Regions from separate parts of the Saccharothrix ecbatanensis genome, predicted to be linked through region 3. Evidence: riboswitches for the same ligand, from Rfam matches in the RefSeq annotation. Region 3 holds a riboswitch; each other region holds the start of a gene.
What was found. Region 3 has a riboswitch for cobalamin ahead of F4560_RS10520 (prenyltransferase/squalene oxidase repeat-containing protein). Riboswitches for the same ligand answer to the same signal wherever they lie in the genome.
Positions count from the first base shown of each region.

Region 1 (6,407 bases), 2.0 Mb from region 3:
GACCCGGTCGGTGTTCGTGCGGGTGTGGTCGGCGGCGGTGGCGGACTCCGACAGGCCCAGCGCCTCTCGCAGGCCGGGCAGCGCGGCGACCTCGCCCGCCCACATCTGCTTCGCCTGGAGGATGGACAGCACGAGGTTGACCCTCGTCGCGCCGGTGGGCGCTTCGCCGAGGATGTGCAGGCCGTCCCGGATCTGGACGTCCTTCACCTCGCACAGCCAGCCGTCGACGTGCAGGATCAGCTCGTCGAACTCGGCGTCGTGCGGCCGGTCGTCCAGCCCCAGGTCGTGGTCGAGCTTGGCGGCCTGGATGAGGGTCCAGATCTGGGCCCGGATGGCGGGCAGCTTCGCCGGGTCCATCGCGGCGATGTTGCCGTGCTCGTCCAGCAGCTGTTCGAGCCGCGCGATGTCGCCGTAGCTGTCGGCGCGGGCCATCGGCGGCACGAGGTGGTCCACGAGGGTGGCGTGCGCCCGCCGTTTCGCCTGGGTGCCCTCGCCCGGGTCGTTCACCAGGAACGGGTAGATCAGCGGCAGGTCGCCCAGCGCGGCGTCCGGGCCGCAGCCCGCCGACATTCCCACCGTCTTGCCGGGCAGCCATTCGAGGTTGCCGTGCTTGCCGACGTGCACCACGGCGTCGGCGCCGAACTCGTCCTCCAGCCAGCGGTACGCGGCGAGGTAGTGGTGGCTGGGCGGCAGGTCCGGGTCGTGGTAGATCGCGATCGGGTTCTCGCCGAAGCCGCGCGGCGGCTGGACCATGACCACGACGTTGCCGGAGCGGAGGGCGGCGAGCACGATCTCGCCGTCCTTGTCCCGGGACCGGTCCACGAACAGCTCGCCGGGCGCCTCGCCCCAGTGCTGTTCCATCTCCTGCCTGGTGTCCTCCGGCAGGGTCGCGTACCACTGCCGGTAACGGGCGGCCGGCAGCCGGACCGGGTTGCCCGTGATCTGCTCCTCGGTGAGCCAGTCGGCGTCCTGCCCGCCGGCCGCGATGAGGGCGTGGATCAGCGCGTCGCCGTCCAGCGCGGCCACGCCGGGCAGCTCGTCACCGATGTCGTAGCCGTGGTCCTTCATCGCGGTGAGCAGCCGCACGACGCTCGCCGGGGTGTCCAGGCCGACCGCGTTGCCGATCCGGGAGTGCTTGGTCGGGTACGCCGAGAGCATCACCGCGATGCGGCGTTCGGCCGGTGGGATGTGGCGCAGCCTGCCGTGGCGGACGGCGATGCCCGCGACCCGCGCCGCGCGTTCCTCGTCGGCCACGTAGACGGTGAGGCCGTCCTCGTCGATCTCCTTGAACGAGAACGGCACGGTGATGATCCGGCCGTCGAACTCCGGGATCGCCACCTGCGTCGCGGTGTCCAAAGGGGACAGTCCGTCGTCGTTCTCGTCCCAGGAGGCGCGGCTGCTGGTGAGGCAGAGGCCCTGGAGGATCGGCACGTCGAGGGCAGCCAACGCGCCCACGTCCCACGCGTCGTCGTCACCACCGGCGGACGCGCCGGCGGGCTTGGTGCCGCCGGCGGCGAGCACGGTGACCACGAGGGCGTCCGCCTTGCCCAGCTCGGTCAGCAGGTCGGCGTCGGCCGCGCGCAGGGAGGCGCAGAAGATCGGCAGCGGCCGGCCGCCCTTGGCCTCGATCGCGTCGCACAGCGCGTGCACGAACGCGGTGTTCCCGGCGACGTGGTGGGCGCGGTAGTAGAGCACCGCGATCACCGGACCATCGCCGGTGGTGGCGCGCTCCAGCGGACCCCAGGTCGGGGTCGGCTCGGGCGGCGCGAAGCCCTGGCCGGTGAGCAGCACCGTGTCGGACAGGAAGTGGTGCAGCTGCGCGAGGTTCACCGCGCCGCCGTGGGCCAGGTACGCGTGGGCCTCGGCGCACACGCCGCCGGGCACGGTGGACAGCTCCATCAGCGGGGCGTCCGGGTGCTGCTCGCCGCCGAGCACGACAACCAGGAGCGGCCGGGCGAGGAGCCAGTCCAGCCCCTCCTCCCACATCCGGCGTCCGCCGAGGATGCGCACGACCACCAGGTCGACGCCCTCCACCAGCGCCGGGAGGTCGTCCACGGCGGTGCGGGCGGGGTTGGCCAGGCGGTAGTCGGCGCCGCTGGCGCGGGCGGACAGCAGGTCCGTGTCGGAGGTCGACAACAGCAGGATCACGTGCGGGCTCCATCCCTCGGGGGTCCTCGCCCCAAGTCGTAGGGGACGGCGGGCGGAGTTCCTGGCTCCCGGGGTTTCCCCCGGTCACAGTGGCGGGACCGCGCCGGATTCACACCGGCTTCCTCCTGTTGCTTCGCCGTTCGGACGCCACCCTAACGGGCGGTTAGCATCCAGCCCATGTCCACCGGCCGAGTTCGCCCAGACGCCTGCCCGGGAGCTGTCGACGTGCATCAGGCCGCCGACGGCGGGCTGGCGCGCGTGCGGGTGCCCGGCGGGACGTTGAGCGCGACCCGGTTCGACGCGCTCCGGACCGCCGCGCTGGAGCTCGGTGACGGCTCGCTTGAGCTGACCTCGCGGGCGAACGTGCAGATCAGGGCCTTGCCGCCGGGTGCGGAGCTGGAGTTGGGCGCTCGGCTGCGCGAGGTCGGCCTGCTGCCCTCCGTGACGCACGAGCGGATGCGCAACATCATCGCGGCCCCGCTGGAGGACAACCAGGGGCTGGTCGACGCGATCGACGCGGCGCTGTGCGCGGCGCCGGAGCTGGCGTCGTTGCCCGGTCGGTTCCTGGTCACGGTGGGTGGCGCGGTGAGCGGGCTGGCGGGTGACGTGGGGCTGGTCGGTGACGCGTTGTTCCTGGCAGGGCGCGATTCCGGGCTCCGCGTGACCGATCCGGTCGACGCCGTGGTGACCGCCGCACGGGTGTTCCAGGAGATCCGCGGCGACGCGTGGCGGCTGTCCGAAGTGGACGGCGGTGTGCGAAAGATCACGGAAGCGCTGGGCGGCACTCCCGGCCCGTCCCTGATCGATCCGGTTGTGACGCCGGTCGCACCGGGCGCGCACGGTCCCGTCGTCGTGGCGGGTGTGCCGTTGGGGCGGTTGGACGCACGGCTGCTGGGCGGTGTGCCGGTGCGGCTGACGCCGTGGCGGAGCCTGGTGGTGCCCGCTGGGAGCGATACCAACGGGTTGTTCACGTCACCGGACTCGCCGTGGCACGGCGTCAGCGCCTGCACCGGGCGGCCGGGGTGCGCGAAGTCGCTGGCCGACGTGCGGGCCGACGCGACGCGCTGGGTGGGCACGCCGCACACGGGTCAAGTGCACTGGTCCGGCTGCGCACGGCGGTGCGGACGACCGGCCGGCGACGTGGTGGAGTTCGTCGCGACCGGCGACGGCTACGAGGAGATCAGTTGACCGACTACGTCCGGGACGGCGCGGAGATCTACCGCCGTTCCTTCGCCACCATCCGCGCCGAGGCCGACCTGGCGCGGTTCCCGGCCGACGTGTCCCGGGTGGTGGTGCGCATGATCCACGCCTGCGGGATGGTCGACCTGGTGTCGGACGTCGACTACTCGCCGAACGTCGTGCGTGACGCCAGGGCGGCGTTGCTGGCGGGCGCGCCGATCCTGTGCGACGCGCAGATGGTCGCGGCGGGCGTGACGCGGCGCAGGCTGCCCGCCGACAACGAGGTCGTGTGCACGTTGAGCGATCCGCGGGTGCCGGGGTTGGCGGCGGAGATGGGCAACACGCGCAGTGCCGCCGCGTTGGAGCTGTGGCGGGACCGGCTGGACGGCGCGGTGGTCGCCATCGGCAACGCGCCGACCGCCCTGTTCCACCTGCTGGACATGATCGCGGCGGGCGCGCCTCGGCCGGCCGCCGTGCTCGGCGTCCCGGTGGGGTTCATCGGCGCGGCCGAGTCGAAGGACGCGTTGGCGGACAACGACCTCGGGTTGGAGTACCTCGTCGTGCGCGGGCGTCGGGGCGGCAGCGCCATGACCGCGGCGGCGATCAACGCGATCGCGAGTGAGGAAGAATGACGGGCAAGCTGTACGGGGTCGGGGTGGGTCCGGGCGACCCGGAGCTGGTGACCGTCAAGGCGGCACGGCTGATCGGCGAAGCGGACGTGGTGGTGTTCCACAGCGCGCGGCACGGTCGGAGCGTGGCCCGTCGCATCGCCGCGCCCTACCTGCGCGAGGGGCAGGTCGAGGAGCAGCTCGTCTACCCCGTCACGACCGAGGACTCCGACGACTACCAGGGCGAGATCGACGCGTTCTACGAGGAGTGCGCGGCGAGGTTGGCCGCGCATCTGGACGCCGGGCGCACGGTCGTGGTGCTGGCGGCGGGCGATCCGTTCTTCTACGGCTCGTACATGCACCTGCACAAGCGGTTGGCGCACCGGTACGAGGCCGAGGTGGTGCCGGGGGTGACGTCGGTGAGCGCCGGCGCGGCGGTGATCGGACGGCCGTTGGTCGAGCGGGACGAGGTGCTGACCGTGCTGCCGGGGACGTTGTCCGCGGACGCGTTGACGGAGCACCTGGCCGGTGGCGACCCGGTGGCGATCATGAAGCTGGGGCGGACGTTCCCGCAGGTGCGGGAGGCGTTGGCGCGGGCAGGGCGGTTGGACGAGGCCTGGTACGTGGAGCGGGCGACGACCGGGGCGCAGCGCACCGCGCCACTGTCCGAAGTGGACGCCGAGGACGTGCCGTACTTCTCGTTGGCGTTGCTGCCGAGCAGACCCGCGGCGCGTGCGGAGTCCCTGGGCGAGGTCGTCGTGGTCGGGCTGGGTCCGGCCGGGCCGGAGTGGCTGACGCCGGAGGCCCGACGGGCGTTGGCGGCGGCGGACGACCTGGTCGGGTACGTGACCTACCTGAACCGGGTGGCGGTGAACCCGCGGCAGCGGCGGCACGCGTCGGACAACAAGGTGGAGTCCGAGCGGGCGGCGTTCGCGTTGGACCTGGCCAAGCGCGGGCGGCGGGTCGCGGTGGTGTCGTCCGGTGACCCGGGCGTGTTCGCGATGGCGAGCGCGGTGCTGGAGGTGGCCACCGAGGAGCAGTTCGCGGACGTGCCGGTGAAGGTCCTGCCGGGGTTGACGGCGGCGCACGCGGTGGCCAGCCGGGTCGGCGCTCCGTTGGGGCACGACTACTGCGTGGTGTCGTTGTCGGACCGGCTCAAGCCGTGGAACGTGATCGAGGAGCGGCTGGAGGCGGCGGCCAAGGCCGACCTCGTGCTGGCGATCTACAACCCGGCGTCGCGCAGCCGGACGTGGCAGGTGGACAAGGCACGTGAAGTGCTGCTGCGGCACCGATCCCCCGACACGCCGGTGGTCGTCGGACGGGACGTCGGCGGGCCGGAGGAGTCCGTGCGGGTGGTGCGGCTGGCCGACCTGGACGCGTCCACTGTGGACATGCGGTGCCTGCTGCTGATCGGCTCGTCGCAGACCCTGGTCAGCTCGCGCGGCACGGTGTTCACCCCGCGCCGCTACCCCGGGTGAGCCAGTCGACCGCTTCCGCGACCGTCTCCACGATCGGCGCTCGCGGTGGCGGCGGTCGGCGCACGACGACCACCGGGATGCCGAGGTGACGGGCGGCGGTCAGCTTGGCCGCCGTCATCGGGCCGCCGCTGTCCTTGGTGACCAGGACCTCGATGCGGTGCTCGCGCATGAGGTCCACCTCGCCGTCCACTGTGTACGGTCCTCGGTCCAGGATCAGCTGGAGGTTCGGGTTCGGCGGGTCGGGCGGATCGACGGTCCGCGCCACGCCGCTAGTGAACCCGGCCAGCTCCTGGCGTCCGGTGGTGATGAACGCCCGGCGGCCGGCGACGAGCGCGGCGGCCTCGGCGACGCTGTCCACGTACTGCCAGTCGTCCTCGGGCGGCCAGCCGGGGCGGCGCAGGACGAGGAACGGCGTGCCGGTCGCGGTGGTGGCGGCCAGGGCGTTCGCGGTGATGCGGTCGGCGAACGGGTGCGTGGCGTCCACGACGGCGTCGACGTGTTCGGCTTCGAGGTAGGCGATCAGCCCTTCGACACCGCCGAAGCCGCCGATGCGGACCTCGCCTTCCGGCAGCTTCGGGTCGGCCACCCGACCGGCCAGGGACGAGATCGCCCTCACGTCGGTGAGCGCGGCGGCGAGCGCACGGGCCTCCCCGGTGCCACCCAGTATCAGCACGGTTTTCACGGCTGTTGCATCCTGACGCCGTGAGCACGAACCTGCGCTTCGGCTGGACCACCGGCGCCTGCGCCACCGCCGCCACCACGGCGGCGTACACGGCGCTGCTCACCGGCGAGTTCCCCGACCCGGTGCGGATCGTGCTGCCGAAGGGCCAGACGCCGTCGTTCGCGCTGGCCCGCGAGTCGCTCGCCCCGGACGAGTCGGGCGCCGAACGGGCGTTCGCCGCGATCGTGAAGGACGCGGGCGACGACCCGGACGTCACGCACCTCGCGCTGGTCGGCTCCACGGTCCGGCGCGGCGCGCCAGGCAGCGGGGTGG
Region 1 is NZ_JACHMO010000001.1:459,358-465,764, reverse strand. It holds gene cobN (cobaltochelatase subunit CobN) at 1-2,148, opposite strand, end outside; cobalamin riboswitch at 2,183-2,318, opposite strand; gene F4560_RS02125 (ferredoxin-like domain-containing protein) at 2,326-3,336, shown strand; gene F4560_RS02120 (precorrin-8X methylmutase) at 3,333-3,959, shown strand; gene F4560_RS02115 (precorrin-2 C(20)-methyltransferase) at 3,956-5,413, shown strand; gene F4560_RS02110 (cobalt-precorrin-6A reductase) at 5,388-6,095, opposite strand; gene F4560_RS02105 (cobalt-precorrin-5B (C(1))-methyltransferase) at 6,116-6,407, shown strand, end outside.
Region 1: another riboswitch for cobalamin. It lies ahead of cobN (cobaltochelatase subunit CobN); the one in region 3 lies ahead of F4560_RS10520 (prenyltransferase/squalene oxidase repeat-containing protein).

Region 2 (6,407 bases), 2.1 Mb from region 3:
CGGCGAGGTCGTTGATCCACGACGTCATGAGGTCGACGTAGCCGGGCGCGAAGTCCGCCGTGCCGTCGTCGAAGCCGTTCGTGCTGCGGCGCATGTTGTGGTCCGCGTTCGGGACGACCCGCAGCGTGTAGTGCGTGTTGCCGCCTTGGTCGAGGGATTGACGGAAGGTCGTCAGGCTCTCCCCCGGCGCGGTCGAGCGGTCGTGCTGGGCGAACACGCCGAGCAGTGGCTGGTCCACTCCCGTCAGGGTCGTTGCGGGGTCATAGGCCGTGTCGCCGAACAAGCCGGCGGCGTCCAGCATGCGGCTGACGTTATGTCCGAGCGGGCCGATCAGTCGGGTGTTGACGCCCGCGTGCGCCAGGTGTGCGTGGTTGCTCCACAGTTGGGTGCGGGCGGCGTCCATTCCGCTTGCTGCGACCGTGACCACGAAGGCGACGTCGTTCGAGCGCGACGCGGCCAGCGGCACGACCCAGCCGCCCTGGCTGTGGCCCCACAACCCCACCAGGGACGGGTCGACTCCCGGTCGGGTTCGCAGTAGGCGGACTCCGGCCAGCGCGTCGTCTGCGAGGTCGCCGAACGTGCTTGTCGCCCTTGAGTAGCCGGGGGCCTTGTCGTAGATCAGCGCGGTGATCCCGGCTCGGGCGAATGCCTCGGCCTCACGCCGGTAGTCGTCGCGGTGGGTGGATCCGGCGCCGGCGACGATGACCACGGCTGGGCCGTTGGCGTCGGGTGGGGCTATGACCGTGCCGTGCAGGGTGTGGTCGCCGCTGGCGAAGGTGACGTCGGTGGTGGTCGGGCCGGCGGGTTCGGCGGTGGCGGGCAGCGGTAGCAGCGCGCTGGCGACGGCCAGGATGAGAACGGCCGATTTGTGTGCGGGCAGCACGAAATGCTCTCCTGTCGGAGGAAGTGCGGTGACTTGGTGCTCGCCCGGTGGGCGAGGTGTGACGACTTCCATGCCCGGGCCGTCGAGTTGCCGCTCGGCGGTCCGGGGTCGGCTATGCGGTGTGCGTGGTGTCGTCCTCCGGATCGGTGGTGGTCCCGGGGTCGGTGTCAGGGTCGGGGTCGGGGAAGGCCACGAACCGCGTCTGCACGGTCCGCGCGCCGTCCGGAATCCGGTTGGCAGGCCGCTGGTACTTCTTCAGCAGCGTCAGGTAGTCCTCGAAGAACGCGGCCAGTTCGCCGGGCGTGACCTGGATGGAGCCGCGCGAGAAGGGCACGGCGTCCGACCACACGCCGAGTTCGTGGCGCACCGCGTCGAACCGGGCGAACATCTCCAGGTCTTCGGCGAGCCAGAGTCGTTGGAGGTCGTCGATCGTGGACCGCATCTCCGGGTCCTGCTCGCCGCGCCGGTCGAACCGCACGTCCCGGCGGACGTGCCGCCACCAGCGCTCACGTCCGCGTGCGCGCTCGGGAACCTCTTCGACCAAGCCGTGTTTGGCGAGGATCCGGAGGTTGTAGCTGGTGCCGCCGGTGGTCACGCCGAGCCGTTCGGCGAGCACGGTCGACGTCGCCTCGCCGAGGAGTTCCAACTCCCGGAGCATGCGTTGCCGCAACGGGTTCGCCATCGCCTTGGCGAGCCCGAGATCGGCCCTGACTGGTTCCGACATGGTGCACGATAACCCGTGCATCACTTCTCGTGCAACTGCTCAGCCCGTTCGCAGGTCGCCCGTGAACTCGACGCCCATCACGATGCCGACGAGTACGAGCAGCCCTCCCGCGCAGGCGAGCGCGCGCCGGTAGCCGGTGTCCCCCAGCCGACTGCGCCCGCGTGCGACGAGCAGTGCGATCACGATCTTGCCGCCGACCAGGGTCGCGTAGAACCCGATCAGCAGCGCCGCGCCCGCGCCGGCCGACTCGCGCCAAGTGGTGATGATCAGCGGCCCCAACGCCGTCGCCCAAGCGATCCACGGATGCGGACTAAGCAGATTGACCACCACCGCCCGCTTCAGGGCACCGGAATTGTCAGACCCCGTCGGTAGAATCGAATTCAGGGGTCCCCTTGGCGGCGACCCCTGCAAAGCCCGGCCTCCGGCCGCATCTCCCCCAGCGACGCCGCTCACGGCCGCATCTCGCCCAGCCGCGTCTACGCGGGCAGCGTTCTCGTCAGCCGGGCGCGTGGTACCGCCACTGACCGGATCGTCGGCAACGGCGGTTTCAGCGGCGTTCTGAGTGGCGGTTTCGGCGGCGAATTCGTCTGCCGGGCGCGCGGTGGCGGTGCCTAGTGAGGCCGATCGTGCCTCCCGGACCGTCTGCACGCCGCTCCACACCACGAACACCGCGCCCACCACCCCGAGCACGCCCAGCGCCCGCCCCGGCAGCCGGTCCAGCAGGAGCAGCGTCACCAGCACCACGACCGCGTCCGACAACAGCGGCGCGCAGGCGGTCAGCACACCGGCCATCCGGCCCGAGCGCAAAGCCGACGTCACCACCAGCACCAACAGCGGGCCGGGGCTGATGCTCGCGGCCAAGCCGAGGGTCAGTCCCAACCCCAGTGCGTCCACAGCGGCAGACTAGGACACGTGTCCGAGTTCGCCCGAGTCCTGACCACCCTGCGGCAGATCCGCGGCCTGAGCCCGTTCTTCGTCCTGGACGTCGGTCGGCCCACCGACGGCGACCGGCCCGACAGCGACCGGCCCGACAGCGGCTGGCACGACGGCGAAGACCTGCTGCACGGTCCCGCCCTGCCCGACGCGCTCGACCGGATCGCCACCCGGTACCGCACAACCGAACGGCGGGTCGCCGCGTCGCTGTTCTTCCTCAGCTACACCGCGCGGCTGCTCAGCCCGGTAGTTGCCGCCCGCGCGATCGACGGGGTCGCGCCGGACGTCCGACCTACCAACCTGTGGTGGCGCTACCGACCTGACGGCCTCCAAGTCCGGCTCAAGGACCCGCTCGCGGGCGTCGGCGTCGCCGAGTCGATGGAGCCGGTGGTCGAAGCGGTGCACGGGATCACGCCGGTGGCGCGCGGCCTGCTGTGGGGCAACGCGGCGTCGTCCATGGCGGGCGCGCTGCGCATGATCAGCCGCAGCGACATCACGGCGGACTGCGTTGCGCTCGGCGAGGAGTTGTTCGCCGATCCTCCGTTGAAGGGCACTGGCGAGTTCATCCCGTTCCCCGGCGAGGTCGTGTTCCGGCGACGCAGCTGCTGCCTGTACTACCGCCTCGACGGCGGCGGGACGTGCGGCGATTGCCCGCTGCCGCCCCGCTGACCGGCGGACGTGAGGAAACGACAACTCGTCTGGCCGGTTGTGCCCGGCCACGATCGACATCTACGGTTCGGGCGCCGCAGTGGACGGGAAGCCGGTGGGAATCCGGCGCGGTCCTCGCCACTGTGACCGGGGAGCCAACCCGCCGAGAACGTCACTGGTCGCGTGGAGCGGCTGGGAAGACGCGGGGACGGTGCTGATCCGGGAGTCAGGAGACCGGCTGCGGCGCGCGTTGTTGTTGACCTTCCACGAGGTATGGAGGAGGCCGTCCCGTCATGACGAGCCCCGCTCAGTCCCCCGCAGTTTCCGACAATCTGGTCATCCCCAAATGGGCCTACGCCATCGCACTGGTCGCGTTGACCGTGACGTGGGTGGTCCTCCAGGAGAACGGCGTCGCGCTCGGCCACGCCGCCGAGACCGTGCACGAGTTCTTCCACGACGGGCGCCACGCACTCGGCGTCCCGTGTCACTAGGGCTCGCCGAGATGCGGGCGAACGTGCCCACCTACAGAGGTCTGCTGCTCCGCGGTGTCGGTGCGGGCGCGGTGTCCGGGCTGCTCGCGGGCCTGGTCGGCGTGCTCGTGGTCGAAGCCCCGATTCGCGCGGCGCTGGCCGTCGAGCAGGCACGTCCGGTTGAGCCGGGTGGACACGAGCACGGCGAGCTGTTCAGCCGTGGCACGCAGGTGGTCGGCGGTGTGCTCGCCGCGGTCGTGGTGGGTGTCGCCGTCGGCGCGTTGTTCGCCACCGCGTACGCGGGATCACGGCGCTGGTTCGCGTCCAAGGCGCCGTTCGTGCGGGCGGTGACGTTGTCGGCGGCGGTGTTCGGCGCGGCGGCGTTGCTGCCCGCGGTGAAGTACCCGGCCAACCCGCCGGCCGTGGGCGACCCGAACACGGTGGAGTACCGGACGGTGCTCTACCTGGGGTTGATCGCGGCCGGGCTGCTGGTCGCGTTCGGGGCGAGCTACCTGGCGTCCCGGCTCGGGCACCTGGGCCAGCCCGTTCGCAGCACCGCCGTGGCGTTGGCCGTGGTGGCCGCGGTGATCGTGCTGCTGGTGGCGTTCCCGGCCACTCCGGACGCTGTTCCGGCGGACATGCCGGGCGGGGTGCTCTGGGACTTCCGGTTGGCGTCGCTGGCCGAGACGGCCACGTTGTGGCTCGGCCTCGGCGTGGTGTTCGGCCTGCTGGTGGACCCGGCCGCGCGCCGCGTCCCCGTGTCACCCACCCCCTGACCGCGAGTCGTCCACCCGGACACTCCGAACGCCACGTTCGTGGACGTCTCGCCGGACGCGAGCGTGGAGTTCGGGGTACCGGAGTGGACGACTCGCGGAGTTCAGTGGGGAAGGAGCGAGGCGAGGGTCTTGTGGTCCACGCCTACCAGGGACTCGCGGAACACGCGCCGCTCGCCTTCGAGGACCGGGAGGTCGCAGGGGACGACCAGGACCGTGCAGCCCGCGGCGACGGCGGCGGTGGTGCCGGTCGGCGAGTCCTCGACGGCCACGCACCGGGTCGGGTCGACGTCGAGCAGGCGGGCCGCCTTCAGGTACGGCTCGGGCAGCGGCTTGTTCAGGCCGTCGACCTCGTCACCGCACACCGTGACGTCGAACAGGTCCCGCCCGATCGTCTCCAGCGCGACCTCGGTCAACTGCCGTTCGGTCGACGTCACCAGCGCCATCGGCACACCGGCGTCCCGCACCGCCCGCAACGCCTCACGCGCGCCAGGCCGCCACGGCAACCCGGCCCGGAACACCTCCTCGGTGCGCCGCTGGATCCACGCCGCGCCGTCCGCGATGTCGCCGTCCCGCGGCGTGATGCCGACCTCGGTGAACAGCAACGCCATGGTCGTGGCCACGTTCGACCCGACCATCGCGTGCCGCGTCTCCAGCGACAGCGTGCCGCCCAGCTTCTCGGCGAACTCGTAGAGCGGGATGTCCCACAGCTTCTCCGAGTCCAGCAGCGTGCCGTCCATGTCCCACAGCACGGCCTCGACCGTCATGCGCACCTTCCCCCAGTGATCACGCGTTGAACGATTGGGTGAATCGGCCCCGAACGTGTTGGTCTCCACCGTGTCCGCGCCGGCTGCCGGTAGTCGCGGGGGTGCACCTGGGGCACGACATCGGGCCTGGTCACGTTGAGGGTCGGCCGGCACGCCCCGAAAAGGGGGCGTGACACGATCCGACATGCGCCAAGCCTACGGCGTCGGGTCTGCGGCAGTGGTCGTAGTCTGACGCCGTGACCGATCCGGACGAGGCCGCCCAGACCCCCTTCGACCCCAGCAAACCGCTCACCAATCCGATCATGGTGGCGGCGTTCGAGGGGTGGAACGATGCTGGCGACGCCGCCAGCACGGCGATCGAGCACCTGCAACTCACGTGGGACGCGACGCCCTTGGCGGAGATCGATCCGGATGACTACTACGACTTCCAGGTGACTCGGCCCACAGTCCGACTGGTGGACGGCATCACCCGACGGGTTGAATTCCCGACCACCAGGCTGTCGGTCTGCCGGCCGCCCGGGTCGTCCACCGACGTGGTGCTGGTGCACGGGATAGAGCCGAACATGCGGTGGCGGAAGTTCGCCGCCGAACTGCTGGGGCACATCGAGGACCTGGGCGTGACCACCGTGGTCACGTTGGGTGCGCTGCTGATGGACACGCCGCACACGCGGCCGGTGCCCGTGACGGGGACGGCGTACGACGCGGCGGCGGCGGCGAAGTTCGGGCTGGAGCGGTCCCGGTACGAGGGGCCCACGGGGATCGTGGGTGTCTTCCAGGACCTGTGCGTGCAGGCGGGGGTGCCGGCGATCTCGTTCTGGGCCGCCGTGCCGCACTACGTGTCCCAGCCTCCGTCGCCGAAGGCCACGCTGGCCCTGCTGCACCGGGTGGAAGAGGTGCTGGACGTCGAGGTGCCGCTCGGTGCGCTGCCGGAGCAGGCGGAGGAGTGGGAGCGCACGGTCAGCGAGATGGCCGATGAGGATGAGGACGTGCGCAACTACGTGCGGGCGCTGGAGGAGCGCGGGGACGCGGAGATCCAGATCACCGAGGCCAGTGGTGACGCCATCGCGGCCGAGTTCGAGCGGTACTTGCGGCGACGTGGGCGCGGGCCGGGGCGCGGGCCGACCGGTATGTGAACCGACGCCAGCCGGTCGAACGCCAGCCGGTCGAACGCAGGCCGGTCGAACGCAGGCCGGTCGAACGCCAGGCGAA
Region 2 is NZ_JACHMO010000001.1:4,580,317-4,586,723, forward strand. It holds gene F4560_RS18755 (prolyl oligopeptidase family serine peptidase) at 1-883, opposite strand, end outside; gene F4560_RS18760 (winged helix-turn-helix domain-containing protein) at 996-1,607, opposite strand; gene F4560_RS18765 (LysE family transporter) at 1,647-2,501, opposite strand; gene F4560_RS18770 ((2Fe-2S)-binding protein) at 2,520-3,209, shown strand; cobalamin riboswitch at 3,270-3,445, shown strand; gene F4560_RS18775 (CbtB domain-containing protein) at 3,482-3,679, shown strand; gene F4560_RS18780 (CbtA family protein) at 3,670-4,434, shown strand; gene F4560_RS18785 (HAD family hydrolase) at 4,536-5,198, opposite strand; gene F4560_RS18790 (PAC2 family protein) at 5,435-6,331, shown strand.
Region 2: another riboswitch for cobalamin. It lies ahead of F4560_RS18775 (CbtB domain-containing protein); the one in region 3 lies ahead of F4560_RS10520 (prenyltransferase/squalene oxidase repeat-containing protein).

Region 3 (6,407 bases):
CGCGACCGGCGGCAGCCCACCACCGGGCAGCCACACCACGCGGTCCGCGTACTGGGCGACGCGTTCCAACCGGTGCTCGGCGATCAGCACCGTCATCCCCAGGTCGTGCACGAGCCGGTGCAGCGCGGCCAGCACGTCCTCCGCCGCACCCGGGTCCAGCGCCGACGTCGGCTCGTCCAGCACCAACACCTTCGGGTGGGCGGTGAGCGCCGCGCCGACCGCCACGCGTTGCTGCTGCCCGCCGGACAACGTCGCCAGCGGCCGGTGCCGCAGGTCGGCCAGGCCCAGCAGGTCCAGCGTCTCCTCGACCCGCTTGCGCATCACCGGGTTCGGCAACGCCAGCGACTCCATCGAGTACGCCAGCTCCTCCTCGACCGAGTCCGTGACGAACCCGGCCTGCGGGTCCTGCGCCACCATGCCGACCACGTCCGCCAGTTCGCGCGGCGGGTGCGTGCGGGTGTCACGACCGGCGACCAGCACCCTGCCGGTGAGCGTGCCGCCGGTGAAGTGCGGCACCAGCCCGTTGACCGCGCGCAACAACGTCGACTTGCCCGACCCCGTGCGCCCCACCACCAGGCAGAACTCACCCTCCGGCACGTGCAGGTCCACCGCCGTCAACGTGGGTGCGGCGGCGTCGCGGTAGGCGACCGAGACGTTCTCGAACCGGATCACGCGGGCACCTTCTTCCGGGTCGCGATCAGGACGGGCGCCAGAGCGCACAGCAGACCGATCGCGGGCAGCAACGGCAGTTCGGGCGCGGTCAACGGCACCGTGCTCGGTGTCAGCACCGCGCCGCCCAAGCCGGCCGGGGCCAGGTACGTCGCCAACGCCGCCACCAACCCCGAAGTCATGATCAACAGCTCGCGCGGACCCCAGGTGTCCGGCCGGTACCGACTGCGCCGCACGCGCCGCGACCCGCTCCACAGACCCGCGATCGCGAGCACCGACCCCACCGCCAGCATCGGTCCGCCCACCACGGTCGGCGTGCTGCCGCCGAGCAACCCGTACGCGCCGACGCACAGTCCCATCAACCCGCCCAACACCAGCACACCCGTCACCATCCGGGTCTTCTTCGACAGACCGGCCGTGCGGCCGTACCCGCGCGAGTCCATCGCCGCCGCCAGCACCAGGGACCGCTCGAACGCGTCCTCCAACACCGGCACCATCAGCACCCGCACCGCCTTCACCCCACGGACCGCGTCACCTCGCAACGCCCGCGCCCGCCGCACCGACCGCGCGCTCGCCACCAACTGCGGGGCGACCGTCAACGCCACCACCACCGCCACGCTCACCTCGTACAGCGCGGCAGGCAACGTCCGCAGCAGCCGCTTGGCGTTGGCCAACGCGTTCGCCGCGCCGACACAGCACAGCAACGTCGCCAGTTGAAGTCCCTGGTACAGCGCGAAAGCCAGGCCTTCGGCACTGACCGGGCCGCCCAGCCGGATACCCCTGGTCCACTCGGGCAACGGGATCTCCGGCAACGTCACCAGCACCGTCGGCCCGCCGACACCGCCGAGCAGCACGTGCAACACCACGCGGATGGCCAGCACCACCAAGGCGAACTTGAGGAACACCCCGTACGCGCCGGCCCACGGGGTGTCCTCGCGGCAGGACACCGCGACGTACCCGGCGACCGCGATCACGAGCGCGAGCAGCACCGGGTTCGTCGTGCGGCTGGCCACGGCGGCGAGGCACAGCGCCCAGAACCACCACGCGCCAGGGTGCAGGCTCACTCCGCCGCCTTGGCCCGTCGCCGCGCCGTCCACACACCCAGACCACCCAAAGCCGCGATGACCACGAGCCCGATGACCAGCCCGACCGTCCCACCGGACGACGTCCCCGCCGTCGGCTGCACGGCCACCGGCGTCTCACCGACAGGCGTGGACGAACTCGTCGCGGGACTGCTACTGGCCGCCGTCTCCGAAGAAGCCGGCGCAGTCGTCTCGACCGTCGTGGTCGCCTCCGACTGCTGCGGCGGCGCGGACTGCCCCGGCTGCGTCGACTGGCCCGACGTCACCGGTTGTCCCGGTTGTCCCGGTTGCACGGGCTGGCCTGGCTGAGCGGCGGGAGGTTGCGGCGCCGGAGGCTGCGCTGCGGGCTGGGTCGGCTTCGGCGCGGGCTGCGGCGGGGGAGCAGGTGCCGGAGGTGCGATGCCAGGCGGCTCGCCCGCACCGAACGACCAGCCCTCCACGCTCCCCGGCGCCGGGTTGTACGCGCTCGCGCTGGAGTTGCTGTAGACCCACGACCCGCCGGGCTGCCCGTGCCAGTACGACCAGTGCGCGTCCGACGGTGGCGTGTAGTTGCACGAGTCGCCGGCCGGTTGGTCGTTGATCTTGCACACGAAGCCCGGTTGCCGGGTCACGAACGTGTAGCCGAACCCGGCGGCGGTGAGGGCGGCCGTGCCCGACGACGGATCACCAGGGGCACAACCCGTCCGCACACCGCCGCCCAGCGACCGGAAGTCCACGACCACCGTCACGCCCGCGCAGTCCGCCGCCTGAGCGGTCGGCGGAGCGCCGATGATCGTGAGTCCGAGCACCGCCGACGCCGCCAGGACGCGCCGCCACCAGCCCGTCATGGCGCGGTGGCGAGGGCCTGACCGGAGCCGAACGCCCAGCCCTCGACGTCGCGTGCCGTCACTTCCGTTCCCCCGCATACCGCTTGCGCGACAGCACGACCGCCAGCACGCCGCCGACCAGCATCAACACGCCGATCCACAGCATCGGCCCGACCACCGCGCCGGTCCGGGCCAGGGTGCCGTTGCGGTTCACCACAGCCGCTGCCGCCGTCGTCGTGGTCGTGCTGGTGGCGGTGACCTCGGTAGTGGTCGTCGGAGCCGCCGTCGTGGTGGTGGTGGTGGGAGTCGTGTCCGTTGTGGACGAAGTCGGCGTCGTGGTGGTGATCGGGCAGTCGAGCACGGGCGCGCCGGACGTGCCGCCCTCCGCTGTCAGGTCCGCGAAGCTCACCCCCACCAGCCCGAGGATGCCCTGGGCGCTCGCGCGCTGCGCGGTGTCCGGCGTGAAACCGGACTTGTCGAGCGCGATCGCGCCCCGTTCGGCGTCGGTGGCCGTGCAGCCGACCTGCAACGACTTCAGGAACGCCGTCGCCTTGTCCGCTTCCGCCGTCCGACCTGCCGCGCGCAGTGCCTGTGCCGCGAGACCGGTGCTGTTGGCGTTGCCCTCGCCGGTCGCCTTGTCGTCGAGGAACCCGCCGCCGGGCTGCTGGTGCTCGGCGAACCACTTGAGCGCCTTGGCCACCGCGCCCGTCACGGCGGGGGTCTGGTCGACGGCCAGCAACGCCTGCACGGACATAGCGGTGGCGTCCGCGTGCGACACGCACGGCGTCGCTTCCAGGATCAGCGGGAAGCCGCCGTCCCCGCACTGCTGGCCGACGACGTACGTGACCGCAGTCTGCGGCGCGCCCTCCCACCGGTCCAGAGCCAGCACCGCGAACGCCTGGCTGAACCCGTTGGAGAAGTCGGGGTACTTCGACTTGTTGACGAACCGGCCGGAGGGGGCCTGCAACGCGGTGAGGCCTGCGATCAGGTCGTTGCCGGCGAACGTCGTCGGGTCCTCGCCGCGCGCCTGGACGGCCAGCGCGAGCTTCGCGTACGAGCCCGCGACGAACTCGGCGGGGTCGCCGATGTGCAGGTAGTCGTTGATGACGTCCGGCTTCGCCAGCCACGCCATCGCCCGATCCGCGCTGTCCGACGCCACACCGGCCGCGGTGAACGCGAACACGGCGTCCAACGTGCCGCCCTGGTCGCCGGAGGTGCTGCCGGGGTACACGAAGTGGTCACCGTCGATCAACTGCCGGGCGAGCCACCCCGCGGCGGCCTCGCTCGCGTCCGTCGTCACCGGCGCGTCGGGCAGGCCTTGGGCGGGCGGCACCAAGGCGAGCGCGGCGACAGCGGTGGTGGCGATGACGGCGGCGGTCCGTCTCAACGACATGTTTGCCTTTCCGGGCGCAACGCGTGAGCGGACCCCGGACAGCCGTGATCGACTTCCCCCGGGCTCCGACCCGTTGACCTCGACGGTGTCTGGAGCGTGCACGCGCGGCGGGTGTTCGGGCTCGTCCCGGGCGGGACCTACCGTTGCGGGTCAGCGCCGGATTTCGACCGGCTTCCCCCGTTTCGCACGCGATTGCCGATCGTCTGTCAACCACGATCTCCTGTCAATCCGCCTGTGGCGCGATGCTGCTCACCCCTACGTACGGTTACCGTCGCTCAAGTCAACCTGGGGAAGAGGGGTGTGGGGATGACGACTCTGGCGTCCGTGCGCGACGGTTTGGTGGCGTGGGTCGCACGGCGTTCGGCGACACGGTGGGTTGTGGGCAAGATCGGTTCGCGGGCGTTGTCGCTGCTCCCGGACCGTGCGCTGGTCCCGTTGAAGCGGGACGGCGTGGTGCCCGTCGCCGAGTTGGAGCGGATGCGGGAGGCCGGCGCGGTGCACCGGATCCCGGTGCCGTTCGGCTTGCGGGTGTGGTTGGTCACTGGTCAGGAAGAAGCCAAAAAGGTGCTTTCCGACACAGTGGCGTTCAGTAACGACTACGCCCGGCTGGGTGCGGCCGTCCGTATCGAGCAATCGCCCGGAGGCCTCGGTTTCGCCGACCCGCCCGACCACACGCGGTTGCGCAAGCTGCTCACGCCGGAGTTCACCATGCGGCGGCTGTCGCGGCTCGTGCCGCGGATCGACGCGATCGTCACCGAGCGGCTGGACGCGATCGAAGCGGCCGACGGGCCGGTGGACCTCGTGCAGGAGTTCGCGCTGCCGATCCCGTCGCTGACGATCTGCGAGCTGCTGGGCGTGCCGTACGAGGACCGTGACCGGTTCCAGGAGCTGGCGGCGGCCCGGTTCGACCTGTTCGGCGGCGCGGGGCAGGCGTTGGGGGCCATCTCGGAGTCGTTGTCGTACATGGAGGAGATCGTGCGCCGTGAGCGCCGGTCGCCGGGGGACGGCCTGATCGGGGCGATCATCCGGCAGCACGGTGACGACGTGAGCGATGTCGAGTTGGCCGGCTTGGCGGACGGCGTGCTGACCGGTGGCTTCGACACGACGGCGTCGATGCTCGCGTTGGGTGCGATCGTGCTGATGACCGACGAGGACGCGCGCACGGCGATGCGTGACGACGACGCGGCCACCGGGCCGCTGGTGGAAGAGCTGCTGCGGCACCTGAGCGTGGTGCAGGTGGCGTTCCCGCGGTTCGCCCGGCACCAGCTGCGGGTCGGTGACCAGCAGATCGAGGAAGGCGACGTGGTCGTGGTGTCCCTGACGGCGGCCAACCGCGAGGGCACGTCCGACTTCGACGCCGGTCGACCCGCGTCCGCGAACCTGGCGTTCGGCCACGGCGCGCACCGCTGCGTCGGCGCTGAGCTGGCCCGGATGGAACTGCGCGCCGCCTACCCGGCCCTGCTGCGCCGTTTCCCCAACCTCCGGATGGCCACCGACAACCCCGGCTACCGCACCGCGTCGATCGTCCACGGCGTCGACACGCTGATGGTGCACACGCGCTGACCTGAGCGGACAGCTCGCGGTGCCGGACCTCACGGTCTGGCACCGCGAAGCCCGCGACGTTTAAGTGATGCTTAACGTGAGGTGAGCAGGCTTCACTTTTCTTTAAGCCGGTCGTGGGGGACGGTGGTCCCGTGACCGGACGAGGCGTGCTGAGGATGGGAGTGCTGGCCCTGTTGTGGGGGTCGGGCTTCCTGTGGATCAAACTGGCCCTGACCGGGTTGTCGCCGGTGCAGATCACGGTGATCCGGTGCGCGCTCGGTGCGGGCGTGCTGTTGGTGCTGGCCCGTGCCGGCGGCCAGCGGCTGCCGCGCAAGCTGTGGGGTCACCTGGCGGTCGCCGCGTTCTTCTGCAACGCCCTGCCGTTCCTCCTCTTCGCCATCGGCGAGCAGACCGTGGACTCCGGCGTGGCAGGCGTCCTCAACGCGACCACCCCGCTGTTCGCCGTGCTCATCGGGCTCATGATCGGCGCTGAACGCGGCCTCACGCCGGTCCGCGTGACCGGTCTGGTCCTCGGCTTCGCCGGCGTCCTGCTGATCTTCGCCCCGTGGCAGCAGGAAGGGCTGACCAGCGTCGGAGCCCTGGCACTTCTCGGCGCGGCGGCGAGTTACGCGGTCGCGTTCGCCTACATGGGACGCAACCTCGTCGGCAAGGGCGGCCCGATCGCGGTGTCGGCCGCCCAGTTGACCGCCGCCACCGGCCTCAGCGCCGTCATGATGCCGTTCGACGGCGCCCCGACCACCCCCAACGCCACCGCGATCGTCGCCGTGGTCGTCCTCGGCGTCTTCGGCACCGGCGTCACCTTCTACCTCAACTACCGGATCATCGAGGACGAAGGCGCGACCAGCGCCGCCACCGTCGGCTACCTGCTGCCCGTCGTCTCCGTCGCACTGGGCG
Region 3 is NZ_JACHMO010000001.1:2,446,496-2,452,902, forward strand. It holds gene F4560_RS10505 (ABC transporter ATP-binding protein) at 1-672, opposite strand, end outside; gene F4560_RS10510 (CbiQ family ECF transporter T component) at 669-1,733, opposite strand; gene F4560_RS10515 (hypothetical protein) at 1,730-2,578, opposite strand; gene F4560_RS10520 (prenyltransferase/squalene oxidase repeat-containing protein) at 2,637-3,950, opposite strand; cobalamin riboswitch at 4,040-4,178, opposite strand; gene F4560_RS10525 (cytochrome P450) at 4,257-5,513, shown strand; gene F4560_RS10530 (DMT family transporter) at 5,669-6,407, shown strand, end outside.